DNA from 3 places in the Vibrio pomeroyi genome. Region 1 is predicted to be linked to each of the others. Evidence: predicted binding sites of a transcription regulator. Region 1 holds the regulator's gene; each other region holds the start of a gene.

Region 1 (10,942 bases):
GATGCCTTGAGCACTTGCTGCGGTAAAAATAACGAAAGCAAACTCACCACCTTGACTGAGAATCATCGCCATTCGGCTACGCGCTTTTGCTTGAGTACCAAAGATACGAGCCAGCGCATACAGCACTAAACCTTTCAATACGACCAATGCAGATACGGCAATCAATATCGCGAATGGGCTTTCAGCCAGTAAACCCAAGTTCACCGCCATCCCCACCGAGATGAAGAACAGACCAAGTAATAATCCTTTGAATGGGTCTATCGCGATCTCAAGCTCGTGTCGATATTCACTTTCAGCCAGAAGTACTCCCGCTAAGAATGTACCCAATGCCATCGATAAACCGATCTGTTGCATGATGACAGCAATACCAATCACCAATAACAGCGCTGCGACGGTGAACAATTCACGCACGCCACTCATAACTACGTATCGGAATAGCGGTCTCAACAAGAAGTGACCACCGACCAACAAGCCAATCACGCCACCTAGCATCCAAAGCATGTCCGCCCAACTGCCACCGGTATTACCCGCAAGGAGAGGCAACATCGCTAACATAGGGATTACTGCAATATCTTGGAAAAGTAACACCGCAAAGCCAGACTGCCCCGCTTCTTTACCACCGAGCTCTCGCTCTTCAATGACACGCAAGGCAATCGCGGTCGAAGATAGGGCTAAACCCATACCTATGACCAAGCTCGTTTGCCACGTTAAACCGAACATGCAGGCGATGGCAGTAATAATCAGAGTCGTGATCAGCACTTGCGCGCCACCCAATCCGAGAATAGGCGCCCGCATCTGCCACAATTTTTTAGGGTTAAGCTCTAAACCAATCAGGAAGAGCAGCAGCACCACCCCGAATTCAGAGAAGTGGAGAATCGCTTCTACATCACTGATTAAACCAAGCCCCCATGGGCCAATAGCAACACCTGCCAGAAGGTAACCCAATACTGAGCCCAAGCCAGCTCGCTGCGCGATAGGAACCGCGACTACAGCAGCCGCTAGAAATATAACGCTACTTTGCAAAAAATCATTAGTCAGAGCCATCATTCGCTCCTATCTCTTGTAGCGGGTCTCGCAACCAGTTTCGATACGCCTCAGCGTGTTGGTAACGCGTCATATCCGAGACATTTCGTGCCCAGTGTAAAACCAGAGGTGATATCCAGTTCATCTGACACAAAGCAGCGGTGAGTTCGAATGGTTGCAAGATCTCTTGTAATGGATATTTATTATAGCCTGCGGCACCAAACGCCTCTTCTTTACCACCGGTTGTGATAACGCTACGCCAGTGTTTACCCTTAAGCGCGCTTTGTTCACCAAACGCAAAACCTTTGCCCAATACGCGGTCAAACCACTCTTTTAATAATGAGGGACAGGAATACATAAACAGAGGATGTTGAAACACAATCACATCGAACTCGAGAAGTAATTCATGCTCATAAGGCACATCGATGAAGAAGTCTGGATAGATGGCGTAGAGATCATGAATTTTGACATGACCGAGCGACTCTATCTTTTTAATCATCATCTGATTGGCAATAGAAGTTTGCGGCTCTGGGTGCGCGTAGATGATCAACACCTTTGGCACGACTTTGTCTGTCGAGGGAGTATTACTCATTCCTTTGAAACATTCCTTTGAGGGCTAAACGGTGGCAAGGCCACAAGAATTTAAGCAAAAGTTATTAATATGTTATTGGCATCATAACGCAAATTGCATTGTGATCGACTTTTATCTGGTTTCAGCCTACTATGCAGGCGTCTGTTCACCTCTAATTTCTATGCTATCTCTATATGATTACTTTCTCTGATATTCAATTGCTACGCGGCGGTAAGCCACTCCTTGACCAAGCATCTGCGACTCTTCACCCGGGCGACAAGATCGGTTTGGTTGGTAAAAACGGCTGTGGTAAATCTACGCTGTTCGCCTTAATCAAGGACGAGCTGTCTATTGACGCTGGCTCATTCAGCAAACCAGCGCATTGGGAAATGGCTTGGGTTGCTCAAGAAACGCCTGCATTAGAAAGAACAGCAATTGAATACGTGATCGATGGCGACCGTGAATACCGTGGACTTGAAGATCAACTAGAGAAAGCGGAACAAGCCGACAACGGGACATTGGTCGCAGAGATACACGGCAAGATCGAAACCATTGGTGGTTACAGCATCAAGGCGCGTGCAGCCGAGTTGTTGGACGGCCTAGGCTTTAGCCAAGAACAAATGACATGGAACCTGACTCAGTTCTCTGGTGGTTGGCGTATGCGTTTGAACCTAGCGCAAGCCCTACTGTGTCGCAGTGACTTATTGCTGCTCGATGAGCCGACCAACCACTTGGATTTAGACGCAGTAATGTGGCTAGAGCGTTGGTTACAAACCTACCCGGGCACGCTAGTGCTAATCTCGCACGATAGAGACTTCTTAGATCCTATCGTCAACCGTATTGTCCATGTTGAAAACCAACAGCTTAACGAATACACGGGTAACTACTCATCGTTTGAAACTCAACGAGCGCAAAAGCTGATCCTGCAACAAGCCATGTTCCAAAAGCAGCAGAAACAAATGGCGCACATGCAGAGCTACATTGACCGTTTCCGCTACAAAGCTTCAAAAGCTCGCCAAGCACAAAGCCGTATTAAAGCGCTAGAGAAAATGGAGCAAGTGCTACCCGCTCAGTTTGATAACCCATTCAGCTTTGAGTTCAGAGAGCCAGACGCCCTACCAAACCCAATCATGATGATGGACGAGGTATCTGCAGGCTACGATGACAATCTGATTCTAGAAAAGATTCGCTTAAACCTGGTACCGGGCAGCCGCATTGGTCTGCTTGGTCGAAATGGCGCAGGTAAATCAACACTGATCAAACTGCTGTCAGGTGAACTGAAACAGCAAGGCGGTGAGCTGAGCTATTCGCAAGGCGTTAAAATTGGCTACTTCGCACAGCACCAATTAGAAACCCTGCACCCAGAAGAAACACCGCTGCAACACATGATGCAGATTGCGCCTAAGCACACCGAACAACAACTGCGTGATTACCTAGGTAGCTTTGGCTTCCAAGGTGAAAAAGCACTGGATAAAGTAGCGCCATTCTCGGGTGGTGAAAAAGCGCGTTTGGTATTGGCATTGCTGGTATGGCAAAAACCTAACCTATTGCTACTCGATGAACCAACCAACCACTTGGATCTCGACATGCGTCAGGCGCTGACTTTTGCATTGCAGACGTTTGAAGGCGCGATGGTTATCGTATCGCACGACCGTTACCTACTGCGTGCAACCACAGATGACCTGTACTTAGTACACGATCGCCAAGTGGCACCGTTTGATGGTGACCTAAGCGATTACTACAAGTGGCTAACCGAACAACAAAAAGTTGAGCGTAAAGAAGCACAAGCATTGGCACCAGCAAAAGATGGCGCCAACAGTGCAGCAGCGAAAAAAGAGCAGAAACGCAAAGAAGCCGAGTTCCGAAAACTGACTGCGCCACTGCGTAAAAAGCTGACTCAATTTGAAAAGCAAATGGATAAGCTGACGCAGGCTCTTGAAGAAGCCGAGCAAGAATTATCCGACACTTCACTGTATGAAGCTGAAAATAAGGCTAAACTGAATAAAGTACTTGCTCTCCAAGCGAGCAGTAAGTCACAGCTAGAAGAAGTTGAAATGGATTGGATGTCCACTCAAGAAGAGCTTGAGCAGATGGAACAGGATATGGATAGCTTATGAGCCCAGAGCACGCCCCAATATCACTAACACTGGAACGACTATGGCAATTTAGCCTTCAGTATTACAGTGTGCGCGGTGTAAAGGATGCGTGCTTAGCTTTGCAAAACCAGTTCCACGGCAACGTCAATCTACTGCTGCTTCTCAAATGGCTTGATGAGCAGCAACTCTCCTTTGCGGAAGAAGAGTGGCACAAAGTACAACAATGCTTAAGCCGCTCTGAAACCCTGCTCCATAGTTATCGAGAGCTACGCAAACATCTCAAGGCACACGTTGTTGATTCACTTTACCGTGAAGCCTTACAGTTTGAATTGCAGCTTGAGAAACAACAGCAATCCGATCTTGTCGATTGTATTAACTCCCTAGAGTTGTACGCCAACCAACAATCGCCTCTCGCCTTTCAGTACTGCCGTTTACTAGGGGCTGAAAACCTCTACGACGCATTTTCTGAACCAGCACCACAGCCCTAACTCGTTTCCTTTCCCTTTTATTCAATCAAGACCCAAGCTTGTTTGAGCGGTATCGTTATCGATGTTTACTGCATATCGGGTACATACCATTGGTAGAACACGTCACTCATACAACAGGTAACAAGCCTAACTCCGATATTATTCAATCAGTTACCCATGGCATGTTTTTGTTGCCCGTATCAGTGAAACCCTTGCGCTTATGCCGAGAATCAACCAAGCTCAAATAAAAACGTGGGCGTTTCGCTAAAAGCTCAACACTTTTCCAAAGCCCATAAAAGAAGCATGGACTGTTTTATGACAATATTTACCGCAGCAGCTGGTCTATCTAATCCGCACTTACAAACCTTAGTGCCTCGATTTATTAGAAAGCAGGCGTTGTTCAACCCGCAATGGCAAACCTTAGAAACACCCGACGGTGATTTTCTCGACCTTGCTTGGAGCGAATCGCCAGATGGCGACAATCCAAATAGTGACGATATTAAGAACAAGCCGATATTCGTGCTGTTCCACGGTTTGGAAGGCAGTTTTGAGAGCCCTTATGCCAACGGACTAATGAATGCGTTTGCTAAAGATGGTTGGCTGTCGGTGATGATGCACTTTAGAGGCTGTAGCGGTAAACCGAATCGCTTGGCTCGCGCATATCACTCCGGTGAAGTTGAAGACGCTCGCTTCTTCCTAAGGCATCTGCACGCTCAGTTCCCCAATAATCCAAAGGTGGCGGTTGGCATCTCCTTGGGCGGAAACATGTTAGCGAATTATTTGGCGGAATACGCGGATGACCCACTACTGTCAGCGGCAACGATAGTCTCTGCACCTTTTGACTTAGCCTGTTGTTCAAGTCGCATAGAGCGCGGATTCTCGAAGCTCTATAAGAAGTACCTGCTGAATTCACTCAAATCGAATGCCTTGAAAAAGGTGAAGCTGTTGCAAGAGAAACTCGGCATCACGGCTGAATCCATCAAGAAGATCGACAAACTGTATGAGTTTGATGAACGGATTACTGCGCCCCTGCACGGATTCAAAAACGCACAAGACTACTACGCACAGTGCTCCGCTCTTCCTAAACTCAATAAAATCAAACTACCGACACAGATCATTCACGCCAAAGACGATCCTTTTATGACCGATGATGTGATTCCAAAATTCGTCCTACCGGATAATATCGATTATCGCCTATTTCAGAAAGGCGGCCATGTTGGGTTCATCACTGGTAGCACACTCAAACCACGATTCTGGTTAGAAGAAGCCTTACCTGCGTATTATGAAAGTATCCAAGGTTCTGCATAACAACGAAGCCTTGCTAAATATAAACGCAAAACCTTGATAAGATAGCGCAGCCCCAAGCTGGGGTTGTACTAAAAACACCACTAGACACACTCATCAACATATCAATGAACATAAAAGAGAGAAGTATTTATGATCATCCCATGGCAAGACATCGCGCCAGAGACACTGGAAAACCTCATCAAAGAATTCGTGCTGCGTGAAGGCACAGACTATGGCGACGTTGAGATCTCACTGCAAAGCAAGATTGATCAGGTGAAACATCAATTAGCTTCTGGTGATGTGAGCATCGTGTTTTCCGAACTGCACGAGACCGTTGATATCCAGGTGACAAAACGCTTCTAGGCTGCGCTTAGAAAGGAGCCGTGTTATAGTGGAAAACGATTGCTAACAAGTAAGTTACTCAAACGACAAGGGTTGTCATGTCCGCTAAACATCCAATTATTGCGGTGACGGGTTCATCAGGAGCCGGCACCACCACTACCTCAGAAGCCTTCCGCAAAATGTTCAATATGATGGACGTGAAGGCTGCTTGGGTTGAAGGGGATAGTTTCCACCGATTCACTCGACCAGAAATGGATGTCGAGATCCGCAAGGCGCGCGAGCAAGGTAAGCACATTAGCTACTTTGGTCCACAAGCCAACGACTTTGGTGCATTAGAAGAGTTCTTCCGTCAATACGGGAACGAAGGCACCGGTAAAGTACGTAGTTACCTACACACCTTCGATGAAGCTGTTCCTTATAATCAAATGCCAGGCACCTTCACGCCATGGCAAGATATCCCTGAAAATTCCGATGTGATGTTTTACGAAGGCCTACACGGCGGTGTGGTTGATGGCGATATCAATGTCTCTCAACACGTCGACCTACTGATTGGCATGGTACCGATCGTAAACCTAGAGTGGATTCAAAAATTTGTTCGTGACACACGCGATCGTGGCCACTCTCGTGAAGCGGTAATGGACTCCATTGTCCGTTCAATGGATGATTACCTTAACTACATTACCCCGCAGTTTTCACGTACACATATCAACTTTCAGCGTGTTCCAACCGTAGATACATCGAACCCACTCAACGCCAAAGGGATTCCAAGTTTAGACGAAAGCTTCGTAGTTATACGTTTGCGTGGCATCAAAAACGTCGATTTCCCTTACCTTTTGGCAATGATTGACGGCTCATTTATGTCTCGTCATAACACGCTAGTGGTGCCAGGGGGCAAGATGAGTTTTGCTATGGAGCTCATTGTAAGACCAATCCTACAACAACTCATCGAAACCGGAAAAATAGGTTAACAAAACGACATTCTGGTTGATTACTTTTCATACCGTGATCATGTGCACAATTTTGCGTAAAAAATCGTAGCTTGGTCACGATTAAAATCAAGAAATAGTACCTGAAAAAGGATACTATTCTTAAACGAAACACAAGATAGCTTGCAGCGCTCAACGAGTGCTCTTATCCTACAAGTCAATCCAGGCTTAGCTAAAATACGGAAAGCGGCAAGCATACCCTGCAGAGGAAGTGAGATATTATGGTTCTAGGTAAACCTCAAACCGATCCAACATTAGAGTGGTTCCTTTCACACTGTCATATTCATAAGTACCCTTCAAAAAGTACTTTGATTCATGCTGGTGAAAAGGCAGAAACCTTGTACTACATCGTTAAAGGTTCTGTGGCAGTTCTTATCAAAGACGAAGAAGGTAAGGAAATGATTCTTTCTTACCTAAACCAAGGCGACTTCATCGGTGAGCTAGGCTTGTTCGAAGAAGACCAAGAGCGTACTGCTTGGGTTCGTGCTAAATCTCCTTGTGAAGTAGCTGAAATTTCTTTCAAGAAATTCCGTCAACTTATCCAAGTGAACCCAGACATCCTGATGCGTCTTTCAGCGCAAATGGCAAGCCGCCTACAAGTAACTAGCCAAAAGGTTGGTGACTTAGCGTTCCTTGACGTAACAGGTCGTATCGCTCAAACGCTACTAAACCTAGCGAAACAGCCAGATGCAATGACTCACCCTGACGGCATGCAAATCAAGATCACTCGTCAAGAGATTGGCCAGATCGTTGGTTGTTCTCGTGAGACAGTAGGTCGTATCTTGAAGATGCTAGAAGAGCAGAACCTAATTTCTGCACACGGTAAAACTATCGTGGTATACGGCACTCGTTAATCTCGATTAACTGAGCCAAAAATTTGAAAGCCACCAAATGCAAATTTGGTGGCTTTTTCTTTATCGAGAGAAGATACGAGATACGAGATACGAGATACGAATGGAACACATGAGGCTCTCGCCTTGTAAACACTCTCGAAGCGAAGCGTACCCGCATCTCTAGGGCAAAGCCCGTGCTTGTATCTTTCTTTAACCGTTAGTGCTTTCGAAGATCTTATCCGCCGATGCTGCAACAAAACCGGTGTAAAGCTCACCATTCGTCATCGCATAACGCTTAGCGAACTCATAGAAGCCTCCAGGAATCATCTCATTGCCTTCAACAAATGAAACTGGCACTTTGTCTGCCATTGTTGATGATTGCTCTAATAAGACCTCTGGAGAGCCTTTAACCTCACCACCAGATGCATTGATAGTGAAACCAGATTCGCTCAAATAGTCATTCACTGCCTGTACTTCATCAAAGGCGTTAAGTTGATTTACGCTCACCGTAAAGTGGTTGGCACCGTAACCATGAGCCGCTAACCAAGACGCGTATTCACTCTCTTTTGCAAGCACTTGGAAATCTGCGAAGCTTAAATCCCAAAGGCGTCCGCCAAACAGGAATTCATGACCTTGCAGCTTGCTTGCATCGACTTGCTCAACGAGCTTAGCAACGATCTGTTGTAGCTCACTTGAGCACTCTTCTACCTTCAATTCACTAATGAACACTTTCGGCTGTTTTGGGTCTGGGTGCTCGTAATGCTTCGCGACTAGCTTCTTGCTCTCAAACAGGTAATCGCCACACGCTTTATAACCTAGCTCAAGGAAAGGCTTAGCCAATGTTTCAATACCCAGCGGGGCAACATTAAAAGTACGTAGCGCAATGTGATCGTTAATCAGCGCTTCGTCTTCTTTCAGCAAGTGGTGTACTTTCTCAGCCGATGGACATAGCCTGTGAATGTAATCATCCCATAGTGATTTAAAGAGTAGATCGGGCGTCATGGTGACTCCTTGTCAGAGGTTCTAGCAAGCTAGTGATTTGGATTAGAAAGGGAGAGGCTGGACATAGAGTCAGCAGCCATCAGCCTGTGACATACTTTTTCTATTATTATCTACCGCCCAATCTTGATGCTGAGCGTGGTTAAAATAAGGAAGCGATACGCCGCTTCCTTATCTCATAACTAATGAATGAGCCTTAGCTCAATATCAATCTAAACTACAGCTCAATGCCCGGGCTAAACGTAGCTGGCAGCTGAGTTTCACCACCTTCCATTGAAGCCATTGGGTAAGCACAGTAGTCCGCCGCATAGTAAGCACTTGGACGTAGGTTGCCAGAAGCGCCCGGACCACCAAATGGTGCATCACCACTTGCGCCTGTGAGTTGGCGGTTACGGTTAACAATACCCGCACGGATATGGTCAACGAAGTATTCCCACTCAGAATCGTCTGTCGATACTAAACCAGCAGACAAACCAAAGCGTGTGTCGTTAGCTAACTCAACCGCTTGCTCTAGCGATTGGTAACGAACCACTTGTAGCAATGGACCGAAGTACTCTTCATCTGGTAGTTCAGCAATGTTGGTTGCATCGATAATACCCGGAGAAACAAACGCCGCTTCACCCGCTTTTGCTTCTACTAGGCTTACACCACCTAGCGATTGCAGATTCGCTTGTGCATCTAAAATAAACTTAGCAGCTGCTTCTGAGATCTGTGGGCCCATAAAGGGTGCAGGTTCAGCGAAAGGCTGATCAACACGAATCTTTTGCGTAGCCGCTACCAGCTTATCGAGCAGTAGGTCACCCTTCTCGCCAACAGGAACATACAGACGACGAGCACATGTACAACGTTGACCAGCACTGATGAACGCCGATTGGATAATGGTGTATACCGTTGCGTCCGCATCACCGTATTGGTCACTGATCACCATAGGGTTGTTGCCGCCCATTTCTAGTGCCAGCATCTTACCCGGTTGACCCGCGAATTGGCGGTGCAGGATATGACCCGTATTGGCACTACCCGTAAATAGCACGCCATCAAGACCTTTAGCATCAGCCAGTGCGATACCTGTCTCTTTCGCGCCTTGCACTAGGTTGATTACGCCTACAGGAAGACCCGCTTCTTGCCATAGCTTCATTGCGAACTCACCCGTCCAAGGTGTCTGCTCTGAAGGTTTGAATACCACGGTATTACCCGATAGCAGAGCTGGAACAATGTGACCGTTAGGTAGGTGACCTGGGAAGTTGTAAGGACCAAATACCGCCATCACGCCCAATGGACGATGACGAAGTACGATTTGGTTGCCTGCCGCTTCACGTGAAGCTTCACCAGTACGCTCGTGGTAAGCACGGATAGAGATAGCGATCTTACCCGCCATTGCGCCCGCTTCAGTGCGAGTTTCCCAAATAGGCTTACCCGTCTCTTTTGCGATAATTTGCGCGATCTCTTCGCTGTTCTCTTTCACTTTTTCCGCGAACTTCAACACGATCGCTTCGCGCTCAGCAAAGCTCAGCTTTTTCCAAACTAGAAACGCTTCACGAGCCGCTGCTACTGCAGATTCAACCTGTGCTGGTGTTGCACTATCACCTTGCCACACTACTTCGTTGTTGTATGGGCTTACTGATGTCATGGCGTCACCTTGACCTGCCACCCATTGTCCTGCTATCCACTGAGTCATACTTCTATCCTTAAAATCTTCGACAGATAATCGCCGCTCTTATTGAGCCAACATGCGAACGTATTCGCCTTCTTTTACTTCAAGAGCGCTTGCTACTTCAGATGATAAAATCACTGTGTCGCTTGCTTGGTCATACGCACCTTTCGCGGCTACTGCGCGGAAGTTCTCAAACGAGGTATTACCAATTAGGAAGTCTTTAGAGCTAGAGTGCTCTGCAATTTGAACCTGTGCTCGAATTGAGTGACGCACCGATTCGATGTTTCTAAGATCACATTCAACCGTTGGGCCAGCATCAAAGATGTCGACATAACCACGGTTAGTGAAACCTTCACGCTCCAGCAGCTTGAGTGCAGGACGCGTATTGTCATGCACCTCTCCAATCACCGCCTGAGCTTCTTTGCTCAATAGGTTCACGTAGATAGGTAGCTTAGGCATGAGATCGGCAATGAAGCCTTTCTTACCAATACCGGTTAGGTAATCGGCAAGCGTGAAATCAATCGAGAAGAAGTGCTCTTGCAACCATTGCCAGAAAGGAGAGTTGCCTTCTGCATCCGATACACCACGCATCTCAGCAAAAATCGTTTTCGAGAAACGCTCTGGGTGCTCAGACATGATCAAGAAGCGACATTTCGACATCAAACGACCATTCAATCCACCGCGGAA
Region 2 (10,942 bases), 860 kb from region 1:
CTTGACCAAGGTGTTGAGGATGTTGATGGCCTATTAGAGCTTGCGGTTGAAGAAGAAGATCAAGAAACGTTTGACGAAATTGAACCAGAGCTGGCTGAGCTAGAAGCTAAACTAGAGAAGCTGGAATTCCGTCGTATGTTCTCTGGTGATCACGATGCATCAGATTGCTACATCGATCTGCAGTCAGGCTCGGGCGGTACAGAAGCTCAAGACTGGACTTCAATGATGTTGCGTATGTACTTACGTTGGGCAGATTCGAAAGGCTTCAAAACTGAAGTTATTGAAGTGTCTGATGGTGATGTTGCAGGCCTTAAAGGCGCAACGGTACGTATTTCTGGTGAGTACGCTTACGGTTGGTTACGCACAGAGACAGGTGTTCACCGTCTAGTTCGTAAGTCGCCATTTGACTCAAGTGGTCGTCGTCATACTTCGTTTGCATCTGCGTTTATCTATCCAGAGATTGATGACAACATTACGATCGACATTAATCCTTCTGACTTACGTATCGACGTATACCGTGCCTCTGGCGCTGGTGGTCAGCACGTAAACACCACTGAATCGGCGGTACGTATTACTCACGTTCCAACCAACACCGTGGTTCAATGTCAGAATGACCGTTCGCAGCATAAGAACAAAGATCAAGCGATGAAGCAGCTACGTGCTAAGCTTTTTGAACTTGAGATTCAAAAACAAAATGCTGAAAAACAGGCGAGCGAAGAAACGAAATCAGACATCGGTTGGGGCAGTCAGATCCGCTCTTACGTACTGGATGATTCTCGTATCAAAGATTTACGCACCGGCATCGAAAACCGTAATACTCAAGCGGTTCTTGACGGTGACTTAGACAAATTTATTGAAGCTAGCCTGAAATCAGGTCTGTAAGCTAACCAAGTATATTTGTAAAAATGCCTATATTTGCAAAGATATAGCGGTCCAAATTATAAAAGCAGGGTACATCTCTAATGACTGATGCTGTTCAAAACGAAAACGTACAAGAAGAAAACAAATTAATTGCTGAGCGTCGTAGCAAGCTGGATCACATCCGCCAAAACTGCAAAGCAAATGGTCACCCAAATGATTTCCGTCGTGAGCATCTAGCTGGCGATCTTCAAGCGGAATTCGGTGAGAAGACTAAGGAAGAGCTAGAAGAGCTTAACCACATCGTTGCGATCGCTGGTCGTGTTATGGCGAAGCGTGGTCCATTCCTTGCGATTCAAGAAACTTCTGGTCGTATCCAAACATACGCAGCGAAAGACGTACAAAAAGTACTGAAAGAGAAGTACCAAGGCCTAGATATCGGTGACATCATCGGTGTTAAAGGTGCGCTTCACAAATCAGGTAAAGGCGACCTTTACGTGAACATGGAAGAGTTTGAACTGCTGACTAAAGCACTTCGCCCTCTACCAGAGAAGTTCCACGGTCTAACTGACCAAGAGATGCGTTACCGTCAGCGTTACGTTGACCTAATCGTGAACGAAGATTCTCGCAATGCATTCATCGTGCGTTCTAAGCTTGTATCTTCAATCCGTAACTTCATGAGCGCTAAAGGTTACCTAGAAGTTGAAACGCCAATGATGCACGTGATCCCTGGTGGTGCGACTGCACGTCCATTCATCACTCACCACAATGCACTAGACATCGACATGTACCTACGTGTTGCACCTGAGCTTTACCTTAAGCGTCTAGTTGTGGGTGGTTTTGACCGTGTATTCGAGATCAACCGTAACTTCCGTAACGAAGGTCTGTCTCCACGTCACAACCCAGAATTCACAATGATGGAATTCTACCAAGCGTACTCTGACTACAAAGACCTTATGGATCTGACTGAAGAGATGCTAAGCACGGCAGCAATGGACGTTCTTGGTTCAACTTCTATGCCTTACGGTGACGAAACCGTTGAGTTCGGTGGCACTTACGCTCGTATGAGCATGTTCGATGCAATCAAACACTACAACCCTGAGCACGCTGAGATTCAAGCGCTAACAGAAGCAGACCTACAAGACCGTGAGAAGATGGTAGCTATCGCTAAATCTGTACACGTAGACGTAGAAACGTTCTGGACATGTGGTCAGCTTCTTGAAGAGATCTTTGGTGAAACGGCTGAGCCTCAGCTAATTCAACCAACGTTCATCACTGGCTACCCAGCGGACATCTCTCCTCTAGCTCGTCGTAGCGATGACAACCCGTTCTTCACAGACCGTTTTGAATTCTTCATCGGTGGCCGTGAAGTAGCGAATGGCTTCTCTGAGCTTAACGATGCTCAAGACCAAGACGAGCGTTTTAAAGCGCAAGTTAACGCGAAAGACGCGGGTGATGACGAAGCGATGTACTACGATGCAGACTACATTACTGCACTAGAACACGGCCTACCGCCAACAGCGGGTCAAGGTATCGGTATCGACCGTCTAGCTATGCTATTTACAAACACGCACACAATCCGTGACGTGATCTTGTTCCCGGCAATGCGTCCACAAGCGTAATTTTCGCTTAAGGGTCGTAGCAGCCCATAAAATTAAAAAGCCGCCTTCGGGTGGCTTTTTCTGTTTTTGTCCTCCAAAACCTAACCTGTACCGCACTCTTGATTCGAAAAATCATTATTTCTGACATAGTCTTACTATTGAGACAAAAAATCTAAGATAGTCTCACTACTATACGTCTCTGCGCTGAATACGATCTCGTGGCATTTTGTCGAACGATGAAGCAGTGACTCGTATTAGCCTGATTTAAATAAAAATAGAATAAGGAAGAAGGATGGGAACTCAATTTAAGATGGATTCCTTACCAGGTTCTCTTATCGTCGTTGGTGGTGCGTACGAACCCTGGTTATCTGTATTAGAACAAGTGGGTTGGCAATGCACCCAATGTGCAGATTTACGAAAAGCCGATGCCTTGATTGCTGACATTGGCCCATGCATTGGCATTGTCGATCTTAGCCATGATGAGTTCAGCCTCAACGGTATTGCTAACCTTGTGAGCAATAACAAACAGGTGAGATGGCTCGCCTTCATTCGTGAATCGCAATTAAGCTCTGATACGATCTGCCAGTTTATCGTTAACTTCTGTATCGACTTTTTCACGGCGCCAATCCCGGATGCTCAGCTATTGAGTACCATTGGTCACCAGTTGGGTATGCTTAAGCTTGAGCAGAAAGTATGGCCAAATTATGGCATTAACAACAATATGGGCCTACTGGGCGACTCTGTGGCTGTGAAGCGCTTGAGAGACCAAGTGAAGCGTATTGGGCCGACTGACGTCAGTATCTTAATTTACGGAGAGAGTGGGGCAGGCAAAGAGACGATTGCACGCTCGATTCATCAAAACTCTTCGCGAGCACAGAAACCATTTCTGACGGTGAATTGCCGCGCCTTGTCTGAAATGAGAATAGAAGCTGAAGTGTTTGGTATCTCAGCATCAACACAACAAGCGACAGCGCCATGTATGCTGGAAGAGGCCGATGGCGGAACCATCTTACTCAATGATGTGTTGGCGATGCCACGCAATCAACAACTGAACCTGCTGCGCTTTTTGCAGGAAGGAAAAATTGAAACAGCGAACGGACCAAAATCTGTCGATGTGCGTATTCTTGCTGCGAACTCTTCTGATATCGAAAAAGCACTGATTGAAGGTGACTTTAATGAAGAGCTTTACCACTACATCAATGTTCTGCGTATTCATGTTCCGAGCCTGAAAGAGCGTGTGAGTGATATTTCGGTATTGGCGAATCATTTCCTTCGTGAATACTCGAAAGAGTTTAATGCTCAGGCTAAGAGCTTTTCAGACGACGCTATTCGTTCGATGAATCGTTACCACTGGCCAGGCAACGTCCGTGAGTTGATGAACCAGATTAAGCGTGTTGTTCTGATGTCGGATGCGGTGATCATCGAAGATCACCAACTTGATTTACCAAAACAGAATGATGAACGCCGTAGCTTGAAAAGCATTCGTGAGCGTTCAGAGCGCGATGCATTGCTGATTGTATTGGAGTCTTATGGTGGACAGGTTTCGTTGGCGGCCAAGGAGCTTGGCGTATCACGAGCAACCATGTACCGTTTGCTAAATAAACACAGCCTTATTTCTGAGGGTGTTGTGTAGAGCTCTCTTCTAAGTCATTCAATCTGTTAGTGTAAATTTAAGAGCCACGCATCATGCGTGGCTTAATTATATGGTCCGCCTCACTCTCAAGCCCTTAAGCTTAGAGTAGGCTCTCAGAATGAGGTGAACCATATGTCTTCTATTCATATTTTAGGTATCGACCTAGGTAAACATTGCTTCCATGCTATCGCACATAACCGTTGTGGAGTGGAAGTGCTTCGTCGTAAATTTAATCGCAACCAACTTTTAATCTTTCTTAGTAAAATAGAACCAACAACTATTGCTTTCGAAGCCTGTGGCGGTGCTCATTGGCTTGCTCGAAAGTGTGGTGAACTTGGTCATCAACCCCGACTTATTCCTCCTCAGTATGTTAAGCCTTATGTCAAAGGCAATAAAAACGATTTCATTGATGCATCAGCGATCGCAGAGGCTGCGGGTCGACCGACTATGAGGTTTGTAGCTGTAAAAAGTGAAGAGGCTCAAGTCATCGCAGCGATTCATCGAGTCAGAGATAGTTATATCAAGGAGAGAACTGCCACTATGTCGCGGATCGGGGCGATCTTACTTGAGTTCGGCCTTAGCTTTCCCAAAGGACATGCAAAGATGAAGTCTCTGTTTCAATGGTTAGCAGAACAAACAGTCTCATTACCAAAAAGCTTGCTATGTGAATTGATATCTATCCACGAACATTACAAGTACCTTAATGAACAAATCAAAACTCAAGATAACAAGCTTCAAACTATTGTTAATAACAATGAAAGTGCTCAATTATTAAAAACTATCCCTGGAATTGGCGATCTTACCTCCACATTGTGTATTGCCGATGTAAGCTCTCCGAGTAACTTTACCAATGGCCGTGAGATGGCGGCTTGGTTGGGGCTTGTGCCAAGGCAATTTTCAACAGGAGGAAAGACCAAGCTACTTGGTATGAGTAAACGAGGGAATAAACACCTCAGAACTCTGTTTGTCCATGGAGCAAGGGCTGTACTCTCTAGGCTAGAGACGACAGGGAAAGTGTTTGGAGAGTGGCTTGTGAACCTACGAGCCACCAAACCATTTAATGTAGTGGTAGTCGCATTAGCCAACAAGCTAGTGAGGATAGCTTGGGCGGTGTTATACCACCGCCAAGCTTTTAAGGCTGTTTAGCTATAACCAAGTTTGCAACGCCAATGAACGTGATGACAAAAACGGTCAATCGGCCAGATTAAGAACCTGACACAAAAAATAGCAATCAATGCTTTAGGCTTTTTAAGGATAATCTGGCGCGGATATCATCGTGGAGCTGGGAAGCTAGTGCTCCCAACAAGGACTCCGAATACATTAGCGCAAACCAACTCCGTTATTACTTAATTGTAGTTGCAATAACGGGGCGGACCATACATTTTTGTTGCTAATCGCTGCGTTTATGCTCGAACAATCGAGAGATGAACTCTCAGTCACTAAGAGAGATATGCTGTGATTTTATATAATCATAGTGAATATCTTATATATAAATGAATATGCAACTGATATTTCAGGTGAATGCATTGTTTTGAAAATGTTAACCAATTATCGGTTGAATAATATACTCACTTGGTTAGACTTTAACCGTGAAAGCAGCGATTTAACAAAGACTTGTCTGCTTTTACTACCCATTTCTTTTTGGATTTTTTAGTTAGCTTGGAGGCGCAAATGAAACATTTCGATTTTATACAGCATATTTGCGCTTCGTTTGATCCGTGTTCTGACATGGTGACTGTTATGTCACAAACATCAGCCATGGCCGATCGAAACACCCAAGATAAACCTAACTAATAGATCCGTATCCTTATTTGGCTGCGGAAAAATAGCAGCTAAATGAGAAGCCCTCATACTATCTAACACGCTATTTTTCCTCAGTTTATTCAACAACTGGAGAGTTATTATGCGTCACTCAGTATATTTAAAATTAGCCACAGTCCTTATCCGTGCAGACCTTCGTCGTGAAGAGCGTGAATGGCAACGAAAAGTTCGTCGCAGTTCATATGATCTACCATGGAACAATACTCACTTATTAAGAGATATTGGTCTTGAAGTAGATGGTCGACCTATTGGTTTTTCTGAACCTGAAGTCGTTACTATTGAACGTCGACTACGTCACCTTCGTCGTGTCTTAAGTGCGCGAATACCGACGTAATCTGCGGGGTTGATAGCACCTTTCAACCCCTTAGATAAGTCACAGGGATAGTTATGGCGTCAAAAGTGTGAGCTTTTGAACTAGAACTGGCCAAAAAAGAGAAGCTCTTGCTTCTCTTTTTTGGTTTTTTAATCGAGAAAAATCAACACGCCCTAGTAAAGAAATAGAGTTCTACTAAGCTTTAGAGAGCAAGGGAGGCCGGCTATGCAAAAGCATCAATTAGACATGTGGTTACATGGAGAGCACAAAGACTCTTATCAGACACCTAAAGTGTACGTTATTGGTTGTTCTGATATCTCAGAGTATCTATTGGCGGTGGAGTACAAACACAAGCTAGAACCAGTAAAGCAAGACGGCGAGCCGCTTCACTTTGGATCCTTGGATCAAGTGAAAGAGGAGTTACTCCGGCTCGGCTTTGAAAAGGCCTACCTTCGCTTGCACAACGCGTATGATGAGTTTGGTAGTGAGCCAAGTCAAAGCTACTGCGATATTGAACTGGCGCTCAAACCTCATTAGAACTCGTTTCTTATTTCCGACGGTTGATAACACATTGATCATCCGATCTTTGAGGTCCGTTAAAGCGATCTATGCGTAGTGTGTCGTCAGCAATTTGTGGGTGAATTGAGTTCTTAGGTAAAAACCACGCGGTTTAGTCTTGATGGGTTTTCCACTTGCACCGTAAGCTTCCGTTAACACTCGGCTGTTGGCGGCTTTTGGTCGTAGATGTAGCGCTTCACCGTGCCTTGCTGTTATCTGTTCAACATTGCCTAACACGATCAATTCCATCAGTTCTTCCCAATCCCTTTTTAGAAGCTCGTTTTCAGCCTCGCTTGGTGTCCATAGCAAAGGGGATCCTACATGCCTTTCTGCCAATGGGATCTCTCTTTCTCCCTCGACAGGGATCCACAACACTTTGGATAGCTTGTTACGAACGTGACTGGTTTCCCAAGTAATGCCTTGCACACCCATTAGTGGAGCGACACAAACAAACGTGGTTTCGAGCGGCTTTCCAGAGTAGCCAATCGGAATGCTTTTGAGCTCAATACCTAGCTTCGCAAAATCTTGTTCTGGCTTACTGCCAGCAGGTGCGCCTAAGTGCCATTCCAAAAGCTGTCCAACCCAGCCTTTATCACGCTTTAGGTCGTTCGGCATGTCCATTTCAGCTTCGTCAGCGAGCTCTTTGAAAGTCATTCCGGCAATCGCGTAGGCTCTGTCTAAAAGCTCTTGTTGTGTTTGTGGTTCTGGTTTCATAATAAAAGGCATGATCAAAAAAATGATTTTATCAGAAGTTATCACCATATGACGACTGGTTAAGAAATGATCTCATTGCGACTAAAGGGATCAAAGTCAGGGTTATCCACAGGACATGAACGTAATTAATTGAAATATTAATTTAGTGGATAAATAAACAGGGGTTTGTGGTGGATAAAATGCTTGCCAAACAGGGGTTAAAATGAATCTTTCCATTACCAGTGTGGATAAACACCGGAGTGGTTGATCTTTAACCACGTTCTAATTTTAAAAGATCTTTTTCATTTATCTTGTTTCTGAAAATTGATTTTTATCTTTAACTATCTGATTTTAAATTAATTTAAATTTAATTCATAGATTGGTTGTTTTGGGTGTTGATGAATCTATGGATTAAAAAAAACGATTGCGGGTAATTCTTCACATAGTTATTCACAGAAAAGGTGAATAAATGTGGTCTATGTCTCACTATTGTGTGGGTAACTAAAATTTGAACAAAACTTATCCATATTCTTAGTTAATATTCATAAATATAGCGCTTATCACGTCACTAAGTTTGCTCCGATTGGGGATATGTGGAAAAATCAGTGTAATTAAAAATTTAGATAGAGGTTGGCCAGTGATAGATGGCGATGGTTACCGATTAAATGTTGGTATTGTAATCTGTAACAATCATGGTCAGGTCTTCTGGGCTAAACGATACGGACAACATTCATGGCAATTTCCTCAAGGGGGAATAGATGAAGGTGAGACTCCGGAACAGGCAATGTACCGCGAGTTGTATGAAGAGGTTGGCCTTACTAAAAAGGATGTAAAGATCGTCGCGACAAGTCGTCATTGGTTACGCTATAAGCTACCCAAACGACTGGTTCGATGGGATTCGAAACCTGTCTGTATTGGACAAAAACAGAAGTGGTTCCTTTTGCGCTTAGATTGCGATGAATCGCGTATCAATATGCAGCGTGGAAGTACACCTGAGTTTGATGGTTGGCGTTGGGTGAGTTACTGGTACCCAGTTCGACAAGTTGTTTCTTTCAAGCGAGATGTTTACCGTCGAGCGATGAAAGAATTCGCATCTTTAGCAATGCCGTTTAAAGAGCGAAAAACAAAAGGAAAACGCAAATTGCGTAGAGGTTAAGCATGCTCAGTCAACTAAGGGAAATAGTTGAACACGTATCAAGAGTTGAAGATGTGTCGACGGCACTTGATATTTTAGTTAAAGAGACATGCAGTGCGATGCAGACGGAATGTTGCACCGTGTATTTAGCCAATAATGATATGCAGCGCCTTGAGTTGATGGCAACTCAAGGCCTGATCTTTGAAGGCAATAGTATCCACATTGGTTTTGACGAAGGTCTGGTTGGCCTTGTTAAGCGAAGTGCGGAACCTATCAACCTTGCACAAGCGTCTGCTCACCCTGCTTATAAGTTTTTTCCAGAGCTTGGAGAAAACGTCTATCACTCTTTTCTTGGTACTCCGATCATCCATCGCAAGCAAGTGCTTGGCGTATTGGTTATTCAGCAGAAATCCCCGCGTTTATTCAGTGAGATGGAAGAGTCCTTCCTTGTCACGCTCTCAGCACAACTTGCGGTTATTGTGGCGCACGCCCAAACTCAAGGCCATTGGCTATTAGAGCAACAGAAGCTACCTGCAACTAAAGGTATTGCTGCCTCATCGGGTGTCGCGATTGGTGATATTTGGTGGGACAACACACAGCCTGAATTAACGGATGTGTACCCAGCATCGACACTCAACATCGAAAGAGAGCAAGAGTTGTTGGCGGTCGCGGTCGAGAAAGCCCTCAATGACTTTAAGCGTATGCGAAAGCGCTTAGACAGCGAAATTAATAAAGACGCATTGGCGATCTTTGACCTGTTTACTCACTTACTCAACGATCCTATGTTGCGTAAGGATCTAAAGAGCCAAATTCAAAAAGGCGATAAAGCCGATTGGGCATTAAGACAAGTGGTTGAGAGTTATTCCAACCGCTTTGCTCGCATGTCTGATGTTTATCTTCGTGAGAGAGCGCAAGACATCCGAGAACTCGGACAAAGGCTGCTGTATTTCCTCCATAACTCTGAATACGAGCTACGCACCTTAGATAAACCTATTATTCTGGTGGTTCGTGAATTAACGGCTTCAGTATTAGCGTCGATTCCAAAAGAGAAGCTGTTGGCAGTGATCTCCTTGGAAGGGGCGGCGAACTCGCACGCTGCGATCTTATCTCGCGCTCTTGGCATTCCTTCGGTAATGGGGGTTAACCTCAACCTCGTTCAAGCGAATGGCAAGCAAGCGATTGTTGACGGGTACAGTGGTGAGATCTTTATTGAGCCGACGAAGAACCTACTCAAAGAGTATAAAGGGCTGATTCTTGAGGAGAGTGAGCTCTCTTCTATGGTTAACCGAGAACTGTATCTACCAGCCAAAACGCAAGATGACCAGCAGGTCGAGATTTTGCTTAATGCGGGTTTGAGTGCCGATACTAATATAGCTATCAACCAAGGAGTTGATGGAGTCGGGCTGTACCGAACGGAAATATCTTTCTTGTTGCAACAAAGGTTTCCGTCAGAAGACGAACAGTTCAAACAGTATCGTTCTGTACTGGCAAGTTATCCTAAGAAGCAAGTGGTGATGCGTACGCTCGATATCGGTGGTGATAAGGCCTTACCTTACTTCCCTATCGAAGAGGACAACCCATTCCTTGGTTGGCGTGGTATTCGCTTTACGCTCGATCATCCTGATATCTTTATTATTCAGTTACGCGCCATGTTGCGTGCAAGTTGTGAGAGCCACAACCTAAGTATTTTGCTACCGATGATCTCCGGTGCTCAAGAGCTCGATGACGCGTTACAGCTGATTGAACAAGCCTATGACGAAGTGCACGAGCTTGATAACCGAGTGCGTATGCCACGCATTGGTATCATGATCGAAGTTCCATCAATGCTTTATTTGTTGCCGCTGATTGCGGATAAGGTCGATTTTGTTTCTGTCGGTACCAATGACTTAACCCAATATTTATTGGCCGTTGATCGGAACAATTCACGAGTCTCCGATGTCTATGAATCAATGCACCCTGCGGTGATCATGGCATTAAAACAAATTCATGATACTTGTAAGCAGTATCAATTACCCGTGTGTATTTGTGGAGAGTTAGCCGGTGATCCAATGGGCGCACTGTTACTGATTGGGTTGGGGTATCAGACACTAAGTATGAATACCTCGAATGTGGCCAGAACCAAATATTTGATTCGTCAATCTAACTTGGGTGAATTACAGGATTTGGCAAATAAGGCACTTTCAAAACCGTATGGTAGTGACATCTATAGTATGATGCTGAACTATTTCGAAGAGCGTGAATTTACAGGCTTCATTCGAGCAGGTAAAAAATAGGATTTAACGTGTCATATGAACTTATAGGCTTGTTAGCAGGCCTTGGTGCTGTTGTTG
Region 3 (10,942 bases), on a different replicon from region 1:
CGGGCGAGCATGTTGTGATTTTGCATAAAATACCTGCAATTGTTAAATTATTATAGTGATGTATCTTTTATAAAGTTGTACCAAATCCAACTATACACTAGTGGAATGGGCGGTCATATTAGCGGGATCTTAGAGGGTGTCTAGGAATAGTTTACTTTTAGGGTGATTGTTTGCGCTACGTGGTGTTTTTAGAGCTAAATGTTAAATAATTGTATTTTGATTGAGCTATAAATCTGCGGAACTACATTTATTAGACCTAATATACTGTAAATTTAGAAATGTAAATGCTCATAGGTAAGAACATTGTGTGCATAAATAGTCGCTTTGCTACCAAATTGAAACAAAAAGCCCCACGTGTTTAACACGGTGGGGCTTAGTCGTTTAAATAAAGCGTATTGTGATTAACCTGATTGGTTTAGTCGGTCGCTTTTTTTATGTTTCGGCTTTCTGATTGTACGGTTTTGTACATCTTGGAAAGCTGTTTACTGTTCGCGCGTTGCTCTGCCAATGAGGCGCCATTTCTGGCTTGCTCTCTCAATAACTTTTGATAGTTAGTAAATCGTCTTTCAGACAAATCACCCTCCTCAATGGCTTTGCGTATCTTGCATCCAGGTTCTGATTCATGATGACAATCAGAGAAGCGGCAATGCATGGCTAACTCTTCGACATCAGAAAAGGTTTCACTTACACCTTCAGCGCAGTCAGCAAGTTGTAGCTCTCGCATTCCTGGAGTATCGAGCAGTAATCCCCCTGATGTTAGCAAGTGGAGCGATCGTGATGTGGTTGTATGACGGCCTTTGCTGTCGTCTTCACGAATACCACCCGTGGCTTGTTGAGTTTCACCAAGCAATGAGTTTACTAGCGTAGATTTGCCCACACCAGATGAGCCCATCAAAGCGACGGTTTTGCCTGTTTTACACCAAGGTGACAAGACTTGAGTTGATTCTTGGTCTAGGCTGTTCACCGCTTCGATCATCAGCATAGAATCTAAGCTTTGCACTTGTTGTACTTTGTCTTCGTAGTCGTCACACAAGTCTTTCTTGGTGAGTACGATAACCGCTTCAACCTGTGCTTCATTAGCGAGTGCTAGGTAGCGTTCGATACGGCTTAGATTAAAGTCATTGTTTAACGAAACCACGATAAAAACCGTGTCGATGTTGGCTGAGATATATTGTTCTGCGACGCGACTGCCCGCTGCTTTACGGCTGAAGAGCGATTGACGTTCTAGCAAGCGGTCAAATTGCAGCTCAGAGTTCAAGATTACCCAGTCGCCAACCGTCATTGCGGGTTGGTTTTGATGGATAGGTAGAACGATTTCGCCTTGTTCTGACGCCAGTGTATAGCCGCTGCGATGGTGCGCGGTGATACGAGCAATGACGGAGTGGTCATAGTCTTCGAGTGTCAGTTGTTGTTGGAATACAGGTTGCCATCCAAGCTGTTGAAGTGACATTGGATGAGAAAATGCGTTTTGTGAATTCATGTTTATTTACCCAGACGTACGAGCTTTCTTTTCTTGTAAGAGCATTAACATCTTGTGAGATCTCAGGTTATTGACGAGGTCAAAAAGTGTTGATGAGATAAAAGCATCGAAACGTCAAAAATGTTTTGAGCTTGGGTCGAATTCAAATAGATAGGACCCCGGATTTAGTCATGCGTTATTGAGCATGCAGGTATCGATCACTTATAGATCAATAGTAAACCGGGTAAAAGTGTGCGGTAGCCAGTCGATGGCTTGATGTTGGTCGTTCTAGATTAAAGTTTGCTTAACCAAATAAATTAACGCGTTACTTTTACTGCCAGTTTTAGTGTTTTCATTACAATCATCTTCTATTCTCCTTGGTTATTAATGTGGTCAGGCTTTGAATAAAAAGCGAACTCATTTTAGCAAAAAGCCACGATGGCGAGAAGTCATCGTGGCTTAATTTATTTCATTGATTGTGAATCCGATTAGTGATGATCGTGATTCATCTTTTTCATGCCGCTCATTACTTTCTTAACAGGCGCTTCAAAGGTTTGCGTTTCACCGTTAGCGAAAGTCAGAGTCATCTCGATCTGCTCACCTTCTTTTAGACCATCTTTTAGGTCGAACAACATAATGTGCAGGCTGCCAGGTTTAAGTACCGCTTCACCATTCGCAGGGATTGTGATCTCTTGAACTTGGCGCATCTTCATTACGTCGCCATCAACGATAACATCATGAAGCTCTACCTTGCCTGCTGCGGGTGTAGTTGCAGAGACAATAGCGCGATCTTTATCGCTGTGGTTCATCAGAGTCGTGAATACCGCGCTGTTCACTGCTGAAGGCGGTGTTGCACGAGCGTACGCGTCGTGAACCATAATATCGCTGTTCGCGTGAGCAAAGGGAGTGAGCAATAAGCCTGCTAGAGCAAGTGCTTTTAACTTCATGTTGTTGTCCTTATTTTTATGTTTTGGTCTGGGACCTGACTTTATGTTTGAACTTTATTCGTTAAGTTCTTTGTTTTTACGTTTACTGCGTCAACTTGTTGATGGCTTCAACAATTGGTGCAGGTGTTAACGTGTGCGGTACTTTAGTAATCAAGGTACCGTCGGGCTTTAAAAAATAAAAATATGAGCTGTGGTCAAGGGTGTATTCCAGCTCTGAACCCTCAAGCTTGGTCTTTCTGAAAATAACACCGTAGTTATGTGCAAGCGTTGTTGTCACATCTAACGGGCCACTTAACCCTTCCATCATTGGGTGGAAGTATTGTGCGTATTCGTAAGAAGCTTCTGCGGCATCGCGCTCAGGATCAAGAGAGACAAACATCGGGCGAATCTTTGCTTTTGCTTCATCTGACACTTGGTTAAGTGCGCCGGCTAACATTGCTAGTGAGGTAGGGCAGACATCTGGGCAACGTGTGAAACCGAAGTAAACGATACGAATTCTGTCGTCGGTTTGGTCAAAGATTTCCGTTGGCTGATTATCTTGACCAAAAAGGGTTGTTGCGGAGAACTCTTGCTTTGCAGCGTGCTGTTCTTGAGCTTCGTTTTGTCCATCAAGGTAACTTTTGACACCAAAGCCAAGTACAAACGCTACCACTAATGCTAACGACCAATTCTTACTCATCTTGCCATCCTTATTGCAGGGTTTACGGTTTCAACACCATCGGTGAGTTCGCCAAGCCAAGTCATTTTATCCATGGTACATACAGGTAAAATTACATCACCTTCATAGGTATTGTTGCCAATATTCTTTAATTGAAAACGTGCTGATCCCATTTCCATTTCTAAGCCAGTGAGTGACAGCATTAATGTTTCAGATGCTGCGCCTTCCCAAACGACTTTGATTTTAGTCGGAACCAGAGGTTGTGCCGTCTCATGTTCAAGCGTCATCGCAACAGCATTTTGCTCACACGATTCTGTTGAAAGCATGCAGTAATCATCTAAATTAACGTCAGCAGGTGTGTGTACCATCGCTGATTTAAAATGCTGAATTGCTTGCGGCCCATAAAAGCCTGCCACGAGAGCGATTCCAAGAGCTGCAACCTTTAATGCTGGGTGCATGTCGTGTTCTCATCTAATTTTATAAGAGCGGCGATGTTATCACACCCCTCAATACGTGCTTGTATCAAAAAGCAATTTTGTGCGTATGGTAGATATAAAAAAGCGAAGCCATAAGCTTCGCTTTGATTCAATTCACAAGGTGCGTCGCTATCTAAGTTCGGCACCCTACATGCTAACTTCAGCACGATTGTTAGAGGTTAGTCAGCATTGCGCTCAGCAAACTTTTCTAAACCCAGCACTAGCGCGATAGCCACCAACATCATGATCACCGATAAAGTGAGCTGAGAAGGTTGAGACGTTACCGCTTCGAAATTGAACGGAGATAGGTTCTCTTGAATCAGTGGCACTTGCTCACCTTTCGAGTTGATACGCCAACTGATGGTCTCTTTCCAAGGCCAGATCTTAGGTAACGTACCAATCATCAAACCCGTTAAAAACACCAATGTGAAATCGCGGAATGAGCGTAGTAACCAAGAGAGTACGTGCGAGAAAGTCAGTAGACCAATCACACAGCCGCCAAGGAATAGCGCAAGTACATCGATTTGAAACGATTTAACAGCGCCAAGCACTGGGCCATACATACCAATCAGAAGCAGAATAAAGCTGCCTGAAATTCCCGGTAGAATCATCGCGCAGATCGCAATCGCACCCGCAATCAAGATGTTGATACTGGTCGGCTCCATTTGCAGTGGCTTAAGCACAGTAATGCTGTAAGCGAAGGCAACACCAAGCAGTAAAAAGACGAATCGAATCATATCGCGCTTTTCTACTTGCTTAAGAATATGGAAAACCGACACCAAGATTAGACCAAAGAAGAAAGACCACAGTGGAACAGGGTGCGTGACCAATAACCAAGAAATCAGTTTTGCGAATGTTGCAATGCTGGTGAATACACCCGCGAACAGTGAAATCAGGAAGAAACCGTTGATGTGGTTAAACGCAGCTTTGAAGCCTTCGCGTTTCCATAAGCCAAGTACGCTAGGGTTAATTCTGCGAATGCTTTCTAGCAGCGTATCGTAGATACCAGTGATGAATGCGATGGTTCCGCCCGACACGCCAGGGACAACATCGGCTGCGCCCATTGCCATGCCTTTGAAAAAAGTACTTAAGTAGTTCATTGCTTCATAGAGTTGAGGATGATTTTGTGCAGTATACAAACTTTAGTGTAAAAAAAGTATGAATATGCCACTGGGTCGATGCTTTTATTACCGCTTTAACTGTAAGGCAATAAGTTGAAGTGAACTTTGGCCTAATATTTAAAATACAACCACTTAGTGATTTGTCATTAAGAGTATCGATGAAACTAGTCTCTTATCGATATTGCATCTTGGTTGCATTATGCAAATGCACTTTGCAATTCGCATGTGAAAATCGCGGTTTTTATGCGATGCAGGGCTTATAAAACGCTAAATTAAAGTTGGCACGCTAACTGCATTATATTAACTGACCCTTCTTAAGCCGAGGGTCACCTAGCCAACTGACGTTGTTAGTGAACTTATGATTTGTTCACAAATATATAGAGCCAATCGCGATTATTGCGGTTGGCTATTTTTTTGCCTGTCGTTTGGCCATCTCTAATTTCTATCGCTTATTCCCCATTCTCCAAGCGAAAAAAAAAGCCAGCCACCATCGGTGACTAGCTTCTGTTTTTCTCGAATCAATTTCGAATCGTGAACCTGTTTTAGTACCCCATTAACTGAAGTAAGTTCTCTGCTGTGCTTATCGCTTCTTTACGGTTAGCAATGTTGAGCTTTTGGTACAGGTTACGAATGTGAGTCTTGATTGTGGTACCTGCTACATCAAGTTCTTGAGCGATTTGCTCGTTACTGAATCCAGAATAGATCAGACCAAGTACTTGCCATTCACGCTGGGTGAGTGGGCTCGTGCGTACAAGCTCAGGAATGTTCGGGTGATTAACCAGATTCTCTACAAAGTCTTCGTCGAAGTGTACCGAGCGACTGCGTTGAGTCGTCGAGATATCTTTCATGATTTGTTGCGCGCGGTGACGTTCTAAGTCACCTAATCCAGGCTTGTTGCTCAACTTATCCAAGATATGCCCGATAGTACCGCCATCGACCAAGAAGTTACCGACCATACCGGTTTGGTTGGTCATGTGTAGGGCTTCTTCTAGCAATACGCGCGCACTGTCTTCATCGTTGATCTGGGTGCGTAATACCGCTTCAACGATTAAGTTTCTGTTGGTATCGGTAATCAGATGCGAACGCTGAGCTTCACTCTTTAAGAACGCCAATGCTTCTTCTGCTTCTTCATACTGTTCAAGAATGATGTGAGCACGCACGATGTTACGCCATTGAAGCTGACAGAAGTGGTTGCTTGCTGATTCAGGGCGAACAGCAACGCTCAACCAGTCACGGATTGCGTCTTTATCGCCTTTCACTTGCCAGAACAAGATCAGAGATAGGGAAGCATTCGCTGTCCAATCCACATGGTAAGTTGATTGGCGCAACAAGTGCTGAATCTGGTCGATAAACTTCGACGCTTTATCAATTTCGCCACGGCTCAGTGAAATACGAGCCAGCATCGAGTAGCTGTGTAGGTGCTTACTTGGTGAATGGTGACCAAGAATATCTAAGCCCTTGTAACAACACTCTTCTGCTTCATCTAATCGGTTCCAACACCAGAAAATCTGAGCTCGAACGCGCAACAAGAATTCATGCAGAGGCACATATTGCAGTTGGTGCTCTTCAATCAATTTGAAGGCGCTGTCTTGCAATTCAAATGCGGCTTGAACGTAGCCTTGAGCTATCAAGATTTCACTCTGCTGAAGAATCGCCCAAAGTGCCTGATGGTAAACCTGATATTGGCGAGCGAGCTTCTCAGTTTGCTGCATCATTGGTAGAGCACGGCTCAGATTACCCATTACGTGATTCACTTCGCCAACAACCGAGGTTGCGACAATGCGACTACGGTAAACCGTTGTATTCAGCTGGCTCAATGAAAGCTCTGCAAGCTCGAGTGCTTTCTCTGGCTCATTACTGTTGATCGCGACTTGTGCACGTAATGCGTTGTATTGGCCTTGCTGCTGAGTATCCAATTCGATGTTTCGAGCTTGATACTGAGTTTCGGCTTCTTCTAACAGAGTACCCACTTGATCATAACGGTGCTGACTTTGCGCTAGCCATGCACGCAGCATTGATAGCTTAGGTTCGCTGTACAGTTGGTCAGTAGTCAGCTGCTTGATCGCCATCTCTAGTGATGACAACTCACCTTGGTTGAACATCTGCCAACCGTGTTCACTGAGGATCTGAACAATCAGCTGTGGGTCGTCTGCGCGCTGTGCGTGTCGCAAAGCTTGGTGAGGTGTTTTCTGTTTGATCCAAGCCTTAGCTGCACTTCGATGCAATTCCGCTTCTTGCTGCGGAATGCGAGCTTGGCGTTCGTGGGCTAGGAACTCACCAAATAGATTATGGAAGCGATACCAGTTCTTCTCGCCTTCAAGAGGGTAGATGAACAAACCAAATCGGTTAAGCGATTCAATCATACCGAGCGCGTCTTCACGCTGTGTTAGTGCGCAAACAAGTTCGTCGTTGAAGTGATCAAGCACCGAACACTGCATCAAGAACTGTCGGGTTTCTTTGTCTAGCAGGTCAAATACTTCTTCAACCAAGTAATCCCAAAGATGGGCATGGTTAAAGTGGGAGAACGACTCGGCAGATTGTGCCAGTGTGCGCTTTTGGTGCTGTGCTTGAAGGGCAATAAGCTGTAATGCAGAAGGCCAACCCTCTACATAACTACAAATACTGCCTGCAGTGGTGTCGTCAATGCCGTCGGCTACGCGTTGATTGAAGAAGCGTGTGGTTTCTTCTGTATCAAAAGCCAGAGAGTCGTTGCCAATCTCAATCATCAAATCACGAACGCGCAGGTTAGCTGTGCCAAGCGGTGGTGTGCCACGGCTAGTCACAACAAGCGTCAGGTTGTCGGGCATGTGTTTGAGGAAAAAGCGCATCGCTTCATGGATGTCGTCATTGTTCACCAAATGATAGTCATCCAACACAAGGAAACACTCGTGGTGGAATTCAGACATCTCAGCAAACACTTCACTTAATAAAGAATGCAACGATGAAAACTGTCGTTTCTCTGCCAGCTTTTGGGCATTCGGGCAGGCATTTTGCGTCGCTTTATTAAGGGATTGGAGTAGGTAGTTGATGAAGCGGAAGGCATCGTTGTCACTATCATCGATGCTGTACCAACCTACATTGGGTTTTTCTACCAGCCATTGGGCAGCCATGGTGGTTTTGCCGTATCCAGCTGGAGAGCGGAACAGTACTAGCTTATAGCAATCTGCATTCTGAAGCAGATCGAGAACCCTAGGTCGCAGAATTGCATTGTGTAAGCGGCCGGGACGAGTCAGTTTCGAAGGGATCCACATGTCGAAGTTTTACACCTATTCCGTGGCTATGTTCTGGAATATCCCAATCTATCGTTGAGTGCAGTCCAATGACATTAGCCTAATTACTTAAGTCTTTACTCATATTACGTGAAGCAAAACGATACCGACTATGATCCTCCTCAGAAACCTTGCACTCCTGCATGTTTTTGGGGTTCTACGCCCTTTATTTGTGACTTTGCTCACTTTGCGGGGTGGTTTGTGAATGTGACTTTGTCCTTTCTTACACATGTTTTTATGTAATAGATGAGAGTCCAAAAATATTTTCGTGATCTGAAACTCAGATTTGGCAATGACTTTAAATGGGTTAAATAAAAGTCACATCAATTGAAGTTAAGTTATCGAACGGGAGCTTGTGATCTTAATCACTCCAAGTTTTTATTCTGGGCTAGAACATGAGAGTCAGATCACTAACCCAATCTGGGTACGCCCCCTACGCCCTCCCATCTACTCCTAGTTAGTCGTACGGCCGGGAGGATGTTTAGTTATTGGTGACCATGCACGATATGTCACAGATGAATTAGAACTATTAAAAGCGAGATTTCTGAAATGAAACCAACTCAGCAAAAAACTTTCGATAAAGTGTCATTCCAAGAGAGTGTTAAGAAACATCTATCTGCAACCTACGCAACAACAGTAGAAACCGCTGACAGCCGTTCATGGTATTTAGCAATGGGTCGTGCTCTTGCTGAGCTAACGACATTCGATCTGTTAGAAACTGAAAACGATGAAAAAATCAAAAACGCGAAGAGTGTTAACTACCTTTCGCTAGAATTCTTGATTGGCCGTCTGACAGGTAACAACCTAATCAGCATGGGCCTGTATGAGCAAATCACTCATGCAATGGAAGAGCTAGGTCAAAACCTAACTGACCTTCTAGAAGAAGAACGCGACCCATCACTAGGTAATGGTGGTCTTGGTCGTCTAGCTGCTTGTTTCATGGATTCTTGTGCCGCTCAAGAATACCCAACAGTAGGCTACGGTCTTCACTACGAATACGGTCTATTCAAACAGTCTTTCCAAGACGGTCGCCAACAAGAAGCACCTGACGCATGGCGCGGTGTTGAAGGTTACCCGTGGGAAGTGGCTCGTCCAGAACTAGCACAACACATTGGTTTTTACGGTCATGTAGAAGTTGAATTCATTGACGGTAAAGAAGTTCGTACTTGGGTTCCAGGTATGGAAGTAAAAGCAATGCCTTGGGATCTACCAATCGTAGGTTACGAGTCAAGCACGGTTTACCCGCTGCGTCTTTGGGAATGTCAAGCAATCGCACCATTCTCACTAGCAAGCTTTAATAACGGTGATTACTTCGAAGCGCAACACTCGCTAATCGATGCAGGTAACATCACTAAGGTTCTTTACCCGAACGACAACCACGAGAAAGGTAAGACACTGCGTTTAATGCAGCAGTACTTCCACTCAGCAGCATCGGTTCGCGATATTCTACGTCGCCACGAAGCAGCAGGTTTTGCTCTAGAAGATCTGCCTAAGCAAGAAACGATTCAGCTTAACGATACGCACCCAACGATTGCGATTCCTGAGCTAATGCGCATCCTGATTGACGAGAAAGGTCTATCTTGGGATCAAGCATGGGAAATCAGTGCTCACACGTTCGCTTACACGAACCACACACTACTTCCAGAAGCGCTAGAGACTTGGTCTGAATCTTTGATCAATCGTCTTCTTCCACGTCACATGGAAATCATCTTTGAAATCAACCACCGCTTCATGCAAGAAGTTCGCAAGATGTGGCCTGGTGACGGTGAGAAGCAAGCGAAGCTTTCTATCATCCAAGAAGGTTTCCACCGCATGGTTCGCATGGCAAACCTATGTGTGATTGGTTCTTACAAAGTGAACGGTGTAGCTGCGCTTCACTCTCAATTGGTTAAGAAAGACTTGTTCCCTGAGTTCAACGAAATCTTCCCAGGTAAACTGACTAACGTAACGAACGGCATCACGCCACGTCGTTGGTTGAAGTTCTGTAACCCAGGTCTATCAACGCTAATTACTGGCAAGATCGGTACTGAGTGGCCAGCAAAACTTGAGCAGCTAGAAGGCATCGCTAAGTTTGCAACAGACGCGAAATTCCAAAAAGAATTCATGGCTGTTAAGAAAGAAAACAAACAGCGCCTTGCTGATTGGGTTCAAGAGAACATGGGTATCGAGCTAGATACTAACGCTATCTTCGACGTTCAAATCAAGCGTCTACACGAATACAAGCGTCAGCACCTAGACTTGCTACACATTCTATCTCTGTACCACCGTATTCTTAACGAACCTGGTTTCGAGTGTGAGCCACGCGTATGTTTCTTCGCAGCGAAAGCAGCACCGGGTTACCACCTAGCGAAAGAAATCATCTTCGCAGTTAACAAGATTGCAGAGAAGATCAACAACGATCCTCGCATTGGCAACAAGCTTAAAGTGGTATTCATCCCTGACTACCGTGTAAGCATGGCTGAAATCATCATCCCTGCAGCAGACGTTTCTCAGCAAATCTCACTGGCTGGTAAAGAAGCATCAGGTACGGGCAACATGAAGATGGCTCTAAACGGCGCTCTAACTATCGGTACGATGGATGGCGCGAACGTTGAGATTCGTGAAGAAGTTGGCGATGAGAACATCTACATCTTCGGTCTAGACGTTGATGGTGTTCAAGCACTGAAAGCTCAGGGCTACAACCCATACGACTACTACAATGCAGACCCACTACTGAAAGCATCACTAGACCTATTGACTGGCGATGAGTTCACTCCTGGTCAACCAGGTCTTCTACGTGCAACGTTTGATAGCCTGCTAGACGGTGGTGACCCATACCTATGTCTTGCTGACTTCGCATCTTACGTGAAAGCGCATGAAGACATGGGAACGCAATACAAAGACCAAGCAGGTTGGGCTAAGAAAGCGATTCTTAACACAGCATTGGTTGGTAAGTTCACATCAGACCGCTCTATCCGCGATTACGTGAACAACATCTGGAAACTAGAAGCGGTTAACCGTTAATAGTTCCCA

What was found. The regulator CRP, encoded in region 1, controls carbon source genes, mostly activating them, when cyclic AMP is high. The targets are predictions, from matches to a motif close to TGTGANNNNNNTCACA.
Region 2: a site for CRP is predicted at 7,948-7,963, ahead of rppH (RNA pyrophosphohydrolase). Genes of this name have one in related genera too.
Region 3: a site for CRP is predicted at 8,285-8,300, ahead of OCV12_RS18830 (glycogen/starch/alpha-glucan phosphorylase). Genes of this name have one in related genera too.

What each region holds. Positions count from the first base shown of each region.
Region 1 covers NZ_AP025506.1:3,305,357-3,316,298, forward strand. The annotation lists gene kefB (glutathione-regulated potassium-efflux system protein KefB) at 1-1,044, opposite strand, end outside; gene kefG (glutathione-regulated potassium-efflux system ancillary protein KefG) at 1,031-1,615, opposite strand; gene OCV12_RS14700 (ABC transporter ATP-binding protein) at 1,789-3,711, shown strand; gene OCV12_RS14705 (TIGR02444 family protein) at 3,708-4,178, shown strand; gene OCV12_RS14710 (hydrolase) at 4,473-5,465, shown strand; gene OCV12_RS14715 (YheU family protein) at 5,595-5,807, shown strand; gene OCV12_RS14720 (phosphoribulokinase) at 5,885-6,754, shown strand; gene crp (cAMP-activated global transcriptional regulator CRP) at 6,994-7,626, shown strand; gene OCV12_RS14730 (DUF1338 domain-containing protein) at 7,816-8,607, opposite strand; gene astD (succinylglutamate-semialdehyde dehydrogenase) at 8,822-10,279, opposite strand; gene astA (arginine N-succinyltransferase) at 10,319-10,942, opposite strand, start outside.
Region 2 covers NZ_AP025506.1:531,729-542,670, forward strand. The annotation lists one part of gene prfB (peptide chain release factor 2) at 1-882, shown strand, start outside; gene lysS (lysine--tRNA ligase) at 963-2,480, shown strand; gene vpsR (cyclic-di-GMP-binding transcriptional regulator VpsR) at 2,752-4,092, shown strand; gene OCV12_RS02360 (IS110 family RNA-guided transposase) at 4,225-5,238, shown strand; gene OCV12_RS02365 (DUF1127 domain-containing protein) at 5,996-6,247, shown strand; gene OCV12_RS02370 (DUF6482 family protein) at 6,452-6,763, shown strand; gene mutH (DNA mismatch repair endonuclease MutH) at 6,833-7,498, opposite strand; gene rppH (RNA pyrophosphohydrolase) at 8,115-8,633, shown strand; gene ptsP (phosphoenolpyruvate--protein phosphotransferase) at 8,636-10,885, shown strand; gene OCV12_RS02390 (sulfite exporter TauE/SafE family protein) at 10,894-10,942, shown strand, end outside.
Region 3 covers NZ_AP025507.1:587,372-598,313, forward strand. The annotation lists gene sstT (serine/threonine transporter SstT) at 1-26, opposite strand, end outside; gene rsgA (ribosome small subunit-dependent GTPase A) at 416-1,480, opposite strand; gene OCV12_RS18805 (copper chaperone PCu(A)C) at 1,948-2,406, opposite strand; gene OCV12_RS18810 (SCO family protein) at 2,489-3,085, opposite strand; gene OCV12_RS18815 (hypothetical protein) at 3,082-3,522, opposite strand; gene OCV12_RS18820 (DUF368 domain-containing protein) at 3,720-4,640, opposite strand; gene malT (HTH-type transcriptional regulator MalT) at 5,204-7,912, opposite strand; gene OCV12_RS18830 (glycogen/starch/alpha-glucan phosphorylase) at 8,480-10,933, shown strand.